Regions from separate parts of the Kocuria salina genome, predicted to be linked through region 2. Evidence: riboswitches for the same ligand, from Rfam matches in the RefSeq annotation. Region 2 holds a riboswitch; the other holds the start of a gene.
What was found. Region 2 has a riboswitch for thiamine pyrophosphate ahead of E7Z53_RS03690 (FAD-dependent oxidoreductase). Riboswitches for the same ligand answer to the same signal wherever they lie in the genome.
Positions count from the first base shown of each region.

Region 1: it holds a riboswitch for thiamine pyrophosphate, as region 2 does, so the genes downstream of both, thiM (hydroxyethylthiazole kinase) here and E7Z53_RS03690 (FAD-dependent oxidoreductase) in region 2, are expected to answer to the same signal.

Region 1 is NZ_SSSF01000003.1:110,005-115,820, reverse strand. Features, by position in the region: gene E7Z53_RS07275 (Rne/Rng family ribonuclease) at 1-1,838, shown strand, start outside; gene E7Z53_RS07270 (nuclear transport factor 2 family protein) at 2,032-2,766, shown strand; TPP riboswitch at 2,816-2,909, shown strand; gene thiM (hydroxyethylthiazole kinase) at 2,952-3,776, shown strand; gene thiE (thiamine phosphate synthase) at 3,773-4,456, shown strand; gene E7Z53_RS07255 (bifunctional hydroxymethylpyrimidine kinase/phosphomethylpyrimidine kinase) at 4,453-5,816, shown strand, end outside.
Region 2 is NZ_SSSF01000001.1:788,652-794,467, forward strand. Features, by position in the region: gene E7Z53_RS03675 (VOC family protein) at 1-841, opposite strand, end outside; gene E7Z53_RS03680 (hypothetical protein) at 941-1,939, opposite strand; gene thiE (thiamine phosphate synthase) at 2,038-2,757, opposite strand; TPP riboswitch at 2,773-2,876, shown strand; gene E7Z53_RS03690 (FAD-dependent oxidoreductase) at 2,872-4,227, shown strand; gene thiS (sulfur carrier protein ThiS) at 4,224-4,463, shown strand; gene E7Z53_RS03700 (thiazole synthase) at 4,465-5,337, shown strand; gene moeB (molybdopterin-synthase adenylyltransferase MoeB) at 5,334-5,816, shown strand, end outside.

The DNA of each region.
Region 1 (5,816 bases), on a different contig from region 2:
GGTCGATGACCGGGATCTCCCGGAAGCTGCCCGACGTGGAGCGCGCCCGGCTGAAGAAGATCCTCAAGGACCGTCTGCCGGACGGGGCGGGCGTCATCGTGCGCACCGCCGCCGAGGGGGCCTCCGAGCAGGAGCTCACCCACGACATCAACCGGCTGCGCGCCCAGTGGGAGCAGATCCAGGAGCGGGCCGGGTCGACCAGGACGCTCGCGCCCGAGATGCTCTACGCGGAGCCGGACCTCACGATCAAGACGGTGCGCGACGTCTTCAACGAGGACTTCACCACCATGGTCGTCCAGGGCGACGAGGCGTGGGACAACATCGAGGCGTACGTGACCTACGTCGCACCGGACCTGCTCGACCGGCTCAAGAAGTGGGACGAGGACGAGGACCTGTTCGTGAACTACCGCGTGGAGGAACAGATCCAGAAGGCACTCGAGCGCAAGGTCTTCCTGCCCTCGGGCGGCTCCCTCGTCATCGACCGCACCGAGGCGATGACGGTGGTCGACGTGAACACCGGCAAGTTCACCGGCTCCGGGGGCAACCTCGAGGAGACCGTGACCAAGAACAACCTGGAGGCGGCCGAGGAGATCGTCCGGCAGCTGCGGCTGCGGGACATCGGCGGGATCATTGTGATCGACTTCATCGACATGGTCCTGGAGTCCAACCGGGACCTCGTGCTGCGCCGGCTGGTGGAGTGCCTGGGCCGGGACCGCACCAAGCACCAGGTGGCGGAGGTGACCTCGCTGGGCCTCGTGCAGATGACCCGCAAGCGCATGGGCACCGGCCTGCTGGAGGTGTTCTCCGAGCCGTGCGAGCACTGCGCCGGCCGCGGCGTGGTGGTCCACGACCACCCGCTCGAGGGCCGCTCCGGCGGTGCCACGAGCGAGTCCCGCGACCAGCGGCCGAACCGCACGGAGCGCAAGCGCGGCCGCGGGGGCCGCAACGAGCAGCAGCCCGCCCGGACGGAGCAGCGCTCCGCCGAGGCCGACCCCGCGGAGAAGGCCAAGGCCGAGGCCGCGCGGACGGCGTTCGCGACGATCGCCGCCGCCACCCACCACGAGGAGGCGGCCGCGGACGAGCCGGAGCGAGCCGAGGAGGCCGCCCAGCCTGCGGAGTCCCGGCCCGAGGGCTCGGGGCGCTCCCGGAAGAAGCGCCGCGGCAAGCGCAGCCGCGGCCGCGGCCAGGGCGGGGACACCGCCGCCGAGCAGCAGCCGGAGGAGGGGGAGGACACCGCCCCGGCCGCCCCGGAGCAGCTCCCCGCCGAGGGGGCGCCGGGCGAGCAGGGCTCGCGCCTGACCATCAACGGCGAGGTCATCGAGCTGCCGCAGGGCCACGCCGTGGTCGTCGAGCCCGCCGAGGCCCGGCCGCTGAGCCTGGACTCCCTCGCGGAGGTCTTCGGGCAGCGGGGACCGGACGCCGGCTCCGCCGCCCCGGAGGCCGCCGCCGAGGCGGTCACCGGTGCGGATGACGCCGCGGAGGGGGCCACCGCCGCGGCGGAGGCCCCGGCACAGGAGAGCACGGCACAGGAGCGCACGGCACAGGAACGCACGGAGCGGCAGGCGCCCGCTCCCGCCTCGGCGGTTGCCGCGGAGCAGGCGGACGTCGAGCCCGAGCGGCCCCGGCGGCGCTCCCGGCGGGCCTCGGCCCCGACGGCGCGGCCCGGCGAGGCCGAGGTGACCGCCGGCCGGGCGGCCGCCGCGGAGGGCGCCCGGCACGAGGCGAGGACCGTCGCCCAGCGCGCCCCGGAGGAGTCCTCCCGCCGGGCGCCGACCGTCGTCGGCGTCGGCGTCAAGGCCGAGGACCTCACCAGCGGCCGGCCCGCCGACCGGGGCTGACCCGCCCCGCCGAGCAGCACCACGGAGGACCCCGACCGGCACGGTCGGGGTCCTCCGTCGTCGCGGACCGTCACGGACCGCCCCGGCCTGCCCGCCCTCCGCGCGGCGGCGTACCGTGGTGCGCACCACAGCACACCCGGGGCCGCCGTCCCGTCCGCCGGGAGAGCGGCCGCCCGTTCCAGGGAGCATCGCCATGACCAGTGCAGACACCATCCGCACCACCGGCACGGAACTGTTCGTCCACCGGGATCCGTCGGCCGTGGACCGTCACTACACGGAGGACTTCGTCCAGCACTCGCCGCTCGCGCCGGACGGGCGCGAGGGTCTCAGGCAGTTCGTGCAGAGCATGCCCGACGACTTCCGCGTGGACATGGTCCGGATGCTCGACGACCACGGGACGGTGGCCGTCCACTCGGTGTACGAAGGGCTCGGTCCGGAGCCGCTGGTCGGCTTCGACGTCTTCCGGGTGGAGGACGGACGGATCGCCGAGCACTGGGACGTCCTCGAGCCCCTGCGCACGGGCCCCGACGGCGCCCGCCCCCAGCTCGACGGTCCCGTCGCGGTCACGGACCACGAGCGGACGCAGGACAACAAGCGCATCGCCGCCGAGTGGGTCGAGGCCGCCCTCGTCGGGGGCGACCGCCACGCCGTCCAGGACCACATGAGCCCCCGGGGCTGCACCGAGCACACCGGCGGCACGCCGGACGGCCCGCAGCCCGCGTACCAGCGGCTGCGCCGCGTGGTCGGCGAGGGGAACTTCGTGCTGACCGTCGCGGAGGCCGTTCCCGGAGGGAGCCGCGACGGAGGATCCACCGGAACGGTCGCCTGCTACGACCTCTGGCGCCTCGACGACGGCCGGATCGTGGAGCACTGGGGCGTCGCGCAGCCGGTGCCCGAGCGGATGGCGCACGCCAACGGCATGTTCTGATCCCGTGCGGGGTCCGTGCCGACTCCCGCACGACGACTAGACTGGCAGGACACCAGACACGGGGTGCCGCACGAGCGGCTGAGAACACACCCGTCGAACCTGATCTAGCCAGTACTAGCGAAGGGATGTCGCAGATGCGCGATGCCGTACCCCCGTCCGACCGCACACCAGGACCCGGGAGGCCGGTGCCGCCGGACCCCGCGCTCGCCGAGGACGCCGCCGCGGCCCTGGCGGACCTGCGCGCCGCGGCGCCGCTGGTGCAGTGCATCACCAACGCCGTGGTCACCAACTTCACCGCCAACGTGCTGCTCGCCGTGGGCGCGTCCCCGGCGATGACCGACATCCAGGGCGAGGGCGGGGTCTTCGCGGAGCTCGCCGACGGCCTCCTCGTCAACACCGGCACGCCCACCGCCGAGCAGCGCGGCGCCGCCTACGAGGCCGTCGGGGCCCGGCGCCGCGCGGGCCGGGCCTGGGTCCTGGACCCGGTGGCGGTGGGCGCCCTGCCCGTGCGCACGGCGCTGGCCCGCGACCTGCTCGGGTTCGAGCCGGCGATCGTGCGCGGCAACGCCTCCGAGGTCATCGCCCTCGCCGGCGGCGCCGGCGGCCGCGGCACGGACGCGACCCACGGCGTCGACGCGGCCCGGGACGCCGCCGCCGCGCTCGCCGAGCGGGCCGGCTCGGCGGTGGCCGTGTCCGGGCCCGTGGACCTCGTGCGCTCCCCGGACGGCACGGTGGTCCGGGTGCCGCACGGCACGCCCCTGCTGACCCGCATCACCGGCGGCGGGTGCGCCCTGGGCGCCCTCATGGCGGCGTTCACCGCCGTGCGCACGGACCCGGCCGCCGCGGCGGTGGCCGCCACCACGGTGTACACCCTGGCGGCCGAGGACGCGGCCGCCGACTCCGCCGGGCCCGGCTCCTTCGCCGTGGCGCTGCTGGACCGGCTGCACGCCGTCACCCCGGAGGGGATCGCCGCCCGGGCGGAGCTCGTGCGCGAGGAGGTCGCCCGGTGAGCCCGCGCCTCGACCCCGCGGCCCTGGCCCTGCACCTGGTGACGGACACCGCCCTGAGCGCCCCCCGGACGGTCCCGGACGTCGTGGCCGCCGCCGTGCGCGGGGGAGCCACCATGGTCCAGGTGCGGGAGAAGGACGCCCCGGTCCGCGAGCTCGTCGCCCTGCTGACGGCCGTGGCCGAGCGCGTGGGCCGGGAGGTGCCCGTGCTCGTGGACGACCGCGCCGACGTGTACCTCGCCGCCCGCGCGGCCGGCGCCCCCGTGGCCGGCGTGCACGTGGGCCAGTCGGACCTGCCCGTGGCGCTCGCCCGGGAGATCTGCGGCCCGCAGGCCGTGCTCGGCCTCAGCGCCGCCACGGCGGAGGAGCTCGATGCCGCCGCCGCGCTGCCGGCCGGGACGGTCGACTACCTGGGCGTCGGGGCGGTGCGGGCGACCCGCACCAAGCCCGACCACCCCGAGCCGCTGGGCGTCGAGGGCTTCGCCCGCGCCGCGGCCCGCACGGCCCTGCCCTGCCTGGCCATCGGCGGGGTGCGGGTCGAGGACGCCCCCGGCCTGCGCGCCGCCGGCGCCGCGGGGCTGGCCGTGGTCTCCGGGATCTGCGCCGACCCGGACCCCGCCGCCGCGGCCGCCCGCTACCTGCGGGCCTTCGCCGCCGTGCCCGCCGGGGAGGTGGCCCCGTGACCGCCCGCGTGCCCCGCGTCCTGGCCATCGCCGGCACCGACCCCACGGGCGGGGCCGGCCAGCACGCGGACCTCAAGTCGATCGCCGCGATGGGCGGCTACGGGATGAGCGCCGTCACCGCCGTCGTCGTGCAGAACACCGTGGGCGTGCGCGACATCCACGTCCCGCCGGTCGAGTTCCTCTCGGCACAGCTGGACGCGGTCGCCGAGGACGTCGAGATCGACGCCGTCAAGATCGGGATGCTCGGGTCCGTGCCGGTCATCGAGGCCGTCACCCGGTGGCTCGGGACCCACCGGCCGCCGGTCGTGGTCCTGGACCCCGTCATGGTCGCGACCTCCGGGGGCCGCCTGCTGGAGCGCGAGGCCGAGGACGCCCTGCGCGCGATGCTCGGCCTCGCCGACCTGATCACCCCGAACCTGCAGGAGCTCGCCGTGCTCGCCGGGGAGGACACGGCGTCGTCGTGGGACGAGGCCCTCGCGCAGGGCCACCGTGTGGCCCGCGCCCACGGCACCCTGGTGCTCGTCAAGGGCGGGCACCTCACGGGGGACCGGACGCCCGACGCGCTCGTGGGCCCGGACGCCCCCGAGCCCCTCGTGGCGTTCGACGGCGCCCGCGTGCCCACCGAGAACTCCCACGGCACCGGGTGCTCCCTCTCCTCGGCCCTGGCCACCCTCCAGGCCCGGCACGGGGACTGGCCCCGGAGCCTGCGGATCGCCCGGGACTGGCTGCGCGGCGCCCTCGAGGCCGCCGGGGACCTCGAGGTCGGCCACGGCAGCGGGCCCGTCCACCACTTCCACCACGTCCAGGACGCCCTCGAGAGCTGGGGCACGGGCCCGGAGCGGTTCACCGACGAGCTGTGGGAGGCCTCCGCGGCCGTGCGGCGGGAGATCGAGGAGCTAGAGTTCGTCCGCCTCCTCGGCGACGGCCGGCTCGAGCCGGACCGCTTCCTCGCCTACCTCGACCAGGACCTGCAGTACCTCGACGGCTACAGCCGGGCGCTGGCACTGCTGGCCGCCAGGGCGCCCGACGAGGAGCAGCGGCTGTTCTTCGCCGCCGGCGCCGTGTCCTGCACCGAGACCGAGGCGCAGCTGCACCGGGCGCGGCTGCGGCACGCCGGGGACGGCGGCGCCCGGGCCGGCAGTGCCCGGGACGGCCTCGGCGAGGTGACGCGGCGCTACACCACGTTCCTGCTCGCGGCCACCGCCGCCGAGCCCTACCCGGTGGGCCTGGCCGCCGTGCTGCCGTGCTACTGGGTCTACGCGGACGTGGGCCGGCACCTGAACGAGCTCGCCGCGGCCGACGGGACCGACGGGCACCCCTACGCGGACTGGCTGGCCACGTACGCGGACGAGGGGTTCCA
Region 2 (5,816 bases):
GCCGGGTGGGGATCCTGTGGTCCGCGAGCCGGGACGCCAGGGCCGCGACGTCGTCGGCGTCCGGCAGGTCGATGTTGACCTGGCCCAGCCCCAGCGAGGCCGCCCGCGGGCCGGCCCCGGCGCTCTGCCAGGTGTTGAGCGCGATGTGGTGGTGGTAGCCGCCGGCGGCGATGAACAGGGCGGAGCCGATGTCGCTCATGACCTCGAAGCCCAGGACGTCCACGTAGAACTGCCGGCCCAGCGGGATGTCGCCCACCTGCAGGTGCACGTGTCCCAGGGTGACCGGCGGCGCCGGGGGTCGCCCGCTCTGCTCGGCCAGGTGCTCCTGGAGGAACCCGTTCGGGTCCAGGGGGTTGGAGGCCAGGGTCAGCAGGCCGGTGGGCTCCCGCCGCCACGTGTCGCGGGGGCGGTCCGTGTAGAGCTCCACCCCGTTGCCCTCGGGGTCGTCGAAGTAGAAGGCCTGGCTGTAGAGGTGGTCGGCGCTGCCGGTGAAGGAGCGGGGCGCCACGGTCGCCACGGACGCGAGCGCCGCGGCCAGGGCCGGCTCGTCGTCGAAGACCACCGCGGTGTGGAACAGGCCGGCCTGCCCGCGGCGGGCCGGCGGGAGCTCCTTGACCTGGCGCAGCCGCACGACCGTCCGGCCGTCCCGGCCCAGGACCGCGGTGTCCCCGGCGTGGGCGAGCACGTCGAGGGTGACGGCGTCCGAGTAGTAGGCGACCATCGTGTCCAGGTCGGAGACCAGCAGCTCCACCGCGCCCATCCGGGTGTCCGCGGACAGCAGGTCCTCGGCGGGGCGCTTCGTCAGGCTCTGGGGAGCGGGGTTCTGGGGAAAGATCGGCATCGCGGGGTTCTCCGTCGGCAGGGGCGGCGCATTGGTTGATATGTCCCCAAAAATAGCCTCAGAAGCTTTCCGGTGCAAGTAAATGGTGGTGCTGTGGGCTCAGAGGATGAAGATCAGGGCGGCGATCACCGCCAGGATGCCCAGGAAGACGAATCCCCACGCCTTGAGGTTGTCGGAGTCGTCCTCCTCGGGCTCTGCCGGGCGCGGCGGCCACCCGCCGGGGCCGGGCCCGAACACCGGCCCGGAGGCGCCTTGGGTGCCGGCACCAGTACCGCCCGGGCCGGGTGCCCCGGGTTCGGGGTGCTGGCCCGGGAACTGCCCGGGCGGCGGCGGGGCCGGGCTCGCGGGGCTCACCCCCCACTGGGGGTTCCCCGGTGAGCCCGCCGGAGGGGCGCCGGGCGGGGGTGTTCCCGGGCGGATGTCACCGTCCGCGGCCGGGCCGGCCGCGGAGGAGGATCCCGCGGTCGGACCCGGCGCCGGGGGAGCCGCCGGCGGCAGGGTCTCGCCCGAGAGCACGGGGCCGTCCTCGCGGTGGCCCCGCTCCGCCTCGTTCAGCAGGGTCACGAACTGCTCGAGCGGCTCGGACCCGTCGTGCTCCCGCGCCAGGAAGCGCTCGGCGCGGCGGCGCACCACCTTGTAGACGCGCCCGTCGTCGGGGATGCCCAGGTCCCGGGCGGCCCGGGCCACGGCCAGCGGGGGCTGCTCCGGCAGGGGGTTGGTGCCCCACTCCAGGAGCCCGGTCAGCAGCGGGCGCTCGAGCACGGCAGCCAGGGCCGCCCGGGCGCCCGGCACCCGGGTCAGCTCCAGCAGCCCGCTCGGCGGCGCGGACGGGCACCCCGGCACGTCGCTGGGCAGCCGGGCGGCGCGCTCCAGCCAGAAGGTGTCGCCGAAGAGGGTGGCGAGCAGCACGGCGGCGGCGAGCCGGTCGTCGCTCGGGGCGGCGTCCTCCGGGAGGCCCTGCTCCCAGTGCGTGCCGAGGGCGCGGCGGGCGGGCTCACCGGCCAGCCGGACGCGCAGCTGCGCGTCCTCCGGGCCGCGGGCGGTCTCCGCGGGGCGCTCCACCGCGTGCCGCACCTGGGGGTCGAGCTCGGGGTCCATGGGCCACCTCTCCGTCGTCGTCCTGCGTCCATGCTCTCAGAACGTGCTGGACGGCGGCGGGGAGCCGACGGTGAGGCGGGCGGGGGGCCGCCCCGGGCTCAGGCGGGGAGCAGACCGCGCAGCTGCCCGGCGGCGGTGCGGGGATCGGGGGCCTCGGTGACGGCGCGGACGACGACGACGCCGCGCGCCCCGGCCTCCAGCACCTGCGGGAGCCGCGTCTCGTCGATGCCGCCGATGGCGAACCACGGCACGGGCAGGACCTCCGGGTCCGCGTCCAGCCGGGCCTCCGTCAGCTCGGCGACCGCGCGGACGAACTCCAGCCCGGTGGCCGGGCGCCCCGGCTTGGTGGGCGTGGCCCAGACGGGGCCGGTGCAGAAGTAGTCGACGTCCGAATCCTCCAGCGCCGCCGTGGCCTGTCCGAGGTCGTGGGTGGAGCGCCCGATCAGCACGTCGGGGCCCAGGAGCCGCCGGGCCTGGGCGGGGCTGAGGTCGTGCTGGCCCACGTGGAAGACGTCGGCGCCCACGAGCGCGGCGATGTCGGCGCGGTCGTTGACCGCGAACAGGGTGTCGTACTCGGCGGCCACCCGGCCCAGCAGCTCCAGCGCGGCGATCTCCTCGTCCGCGTCGATGCTCTTGTCCCGCAACTGGACGACGTCAGCGCCGCCGGCACAGACGGCGTGCAGGAAGTCCTCGAGGTCGCCCCGGTCCCGGCGGGCGTCCGTGCACACGTACAGCCGGGCGGCGAGGAGTCTGGCCGTCCGGGTCTCTCGCAGGGAGGACTCGGCGGGGGCGGAGGCGTCACGGGTAGGCTGGGTCACACGCTGATGATAGGTCAGCGGTTCTGCGGGAGCCCCACCGGGGGCTGAGAGGGCGTCCAGCGCCGACCGCCACACCTGATGCGGGTCATGCCGCCGGAGGAAAGGACGTTCCCTGTGACTGCCGCGCACCCCGCCCCCACGACCGCGCCCCACCCGCTGGTCGACCGGCCCGAGCACGTCCGCGCCGACGTCGCCGTCGTCGGCGCCGGGGTGATCGGCCTGGCCACCGCCTGGGAGCTGCGCCGCCGCGGCCGCTCGGTGGTCGTGGTGGACCCCGAGCCGGGCTCCGGCGCCAGCCGCGCCGCGGCCGGGATGCTCGCCCCGGTGAGCGAGGTCCAGTACCAGCAGGAGCCCCTGTACCCCCTCATGACCGCCTCGGCCGCCGAGTACCCGGCGTTCGTGGCCGCCCTCGAGCAGGCCGCCGGCGGGACGGTGGGCCACCGGGCCACCGAGACCCTCGTGTGCGGCGTGGACGCCGCCGACCGGCAGGCCCTGACGGACCTCCGCGCGCTGCAGGGCCGCCACGGCATGACGGTGGAGGCGCTGACCCTGCGCGCCGCCCGCACCCTCGAGCCGGCCCTGAGCCCGCGGCTGTCCGCCGCGTTCCGGATCCCCGACGACCACCAGGTGGACCCGCGCCGCCTCGTGGCCGGGCTGCTCGCGGCCCTCGTCGCCCCGGAGCTCCCCGACCTCCCGGAGCCCGCCGGGCTCCCGGCCGCGCGCGACGGCGGACCGGCCCGCCTCGTCCACGACCTCGCCACGGGGCTGCGCCGCAACGCCGAGGGAGCGGCGACCGGCGTCCGCCTGGCCGGCGGCGGGATGGTCTCCGCGACCTGGACGGTCCTCGCTCCCGGCGCCGGGCTCGGCGAGCTCGACGGGCTGCCGGAGGACTGGCACCCGCCGCTGCGGCCGGTGCACGGGGACATCCTGCGCGCCCGGGTCCCCGCCGGGGCGCCGGAGCTGCTCGGGCGCACCGTCCGCGGTCTGGTGCACGGGGTGCCCGTCTACCTGGTGCCCCGCGCCGACGGGACCGTGGTGATCGGGGCGACCTCCCGCGAGGACGACCTGACCGGTCCCAGCGCCGGCGGCGTGTTCCGGCTGCTGCGCGACGCCCAGGCGCTCGTGCCCGGCATCGCCGACCTCGAGCTGGTCGAGGTGCTGGCCCGCGCCCGGCCCGGCACCCCGGACGACATCCCCTACCTCGGCCGGGTCCGCGACCCGGACGGCTCGCCGGTGCCGGGGCTCGTGGTCTCCACCGGCTACTTCCGCCACGGCGTCCTGCTCGCCCCGCTGGCCGCCCGGCTCGCCGCGCAGCTGGTGGCCGGCGGGACCGGAGCCGATCCGGCCGCCGACGCCGAGCACCTCGCCACCACCGACCCGCACCGCTTCGACCGCCCCGTCGAGGCCCGTCCAGGGGATCCCGCGCCGGCCGCCGCCGGGCCCGGGCCCCGGAGCAGGAGCACCCGATGACCGCCATCACCCTCAACGGCCGCCCGCGCCAAGTGGCGGCGGAGGCGACCGTCGTCGACCTCGTCGCCGAGACCGTCGGCCGCCCCCTGGGCCCCGACGGCGCCCCGCTGGACGGCGGGCGCCTCGGCGTGGCCGTGGCCGTGGACGCCGCGGTCGTGCCCCGCAGCCGCTGGCGGCGGACCCCCGTGGCGGAGGGCCAGTCCATCGAGATCATCACCGCCGTCCAGGGAGGCTGACGTGACCGCCCCGCACCCCGACCCCCTCGTGCTCGACGGCATCGAGCTGAGCTCCCGGCTGATCATGGGCACCGGCGGCCTGAGCTCGCTGCACACCCTGGAACAGGCGCTGCTGGCCTCCGGCACCGAGCTGACCACCGTGGCCCTGCGCCGCTACGCCCCCGGCCAGGGCGACTCCCTCTTCGCGCTGCTCGAGCGCAACGACATCCGGATCCTGCCCAACACCGCCGGGTGCTACACCGCCCGGGACGCGCTGCTGACCGCCGAGCTCGGCCGGGAGGCCCTCGAGACCGACTGGGTCAAGCTCGAGGTCATCGCGGACGAGGACACGCTGCTGCCCGACGTCGTGGAGCTCCTCGACGCCACCGAGCAGCTCGTGGCCCGCGGCTTCAAGGTCTTCGCCTACACCTCCGACGACCCGGCCGTCGCACGCCGCCTCGAGGATCTGGGCGCGGCCGCGGTGATGCCCCTGGGCGCCCCCATCGGCACCGGGCTGGGCATCCTCAACCCGCACAACATCGAGCTCATCGCCTCCCGGGCGTCCGTGCCCGTGGTGCTCGACGCCGGGATCGGCACCGCCTCCGAGGCCGCCCTGGCCATGGAGCTGGGCTGCGACGCCGTGCTGCTGGCCAGCGCCGTCACCCGCGCCCAGGACCCGGTGGCGATGGCCACCGCCATGCGCCACGCCGTGCTCGCCGGCCGGCTCGCCGCCGGTGCCGGGCGCATCCCGGCCCGCCGCCACGCCCACGCGTCCTCGCCGATGGCCGGGCGGATCGACACGGACGCCGCCGGTGCCGGGCCGTCCGCCGGCCCCTCAGCCGGCCCGGCGGACGTGCCGCGCGGGGACTGGGCGCCCGTGGGGGAGCGGCCGTGAGCCCGCTGCCCCCGCTCGTGGAGCCCGGCCCCGAACTGACCCGCGAGGAGCTCGAGCGCTACGCCCGGCACCTGACCCTGCCCGGGATCGGGACCCTCGGCCAGCGGCGGCTGCGGAACGCCCGCGTGCTCGTCGTCGGCGCCGGGGGGCTCGGGTCCCCGGCCCTGCAGTACCTCGCCGCGGCGGGGATCGGGACCCTCGGAATCGTCGACGACGACGTGGTGGCGCTCTCCAACCTGCAGCGCCAGGTGGTGCACACGACCGCCGACGTCGGCCGTCCCAAGGCCGTCTCCGCCGCCGAGGCCGTCACCGCGCTCAACCCGCTGGTGGAGGTCCGCACCCACCCCGTCCGGCTGGACGCGGACAACGCCGTGGACATCATCGGCCGGTACGACCTGGTCCTGGACGGCGCCGACAACTTCGCGACCCGCTACGTGGTCAGCGACGCCGCCGCCCTGACCGGCACGCCTTGCGTGTGG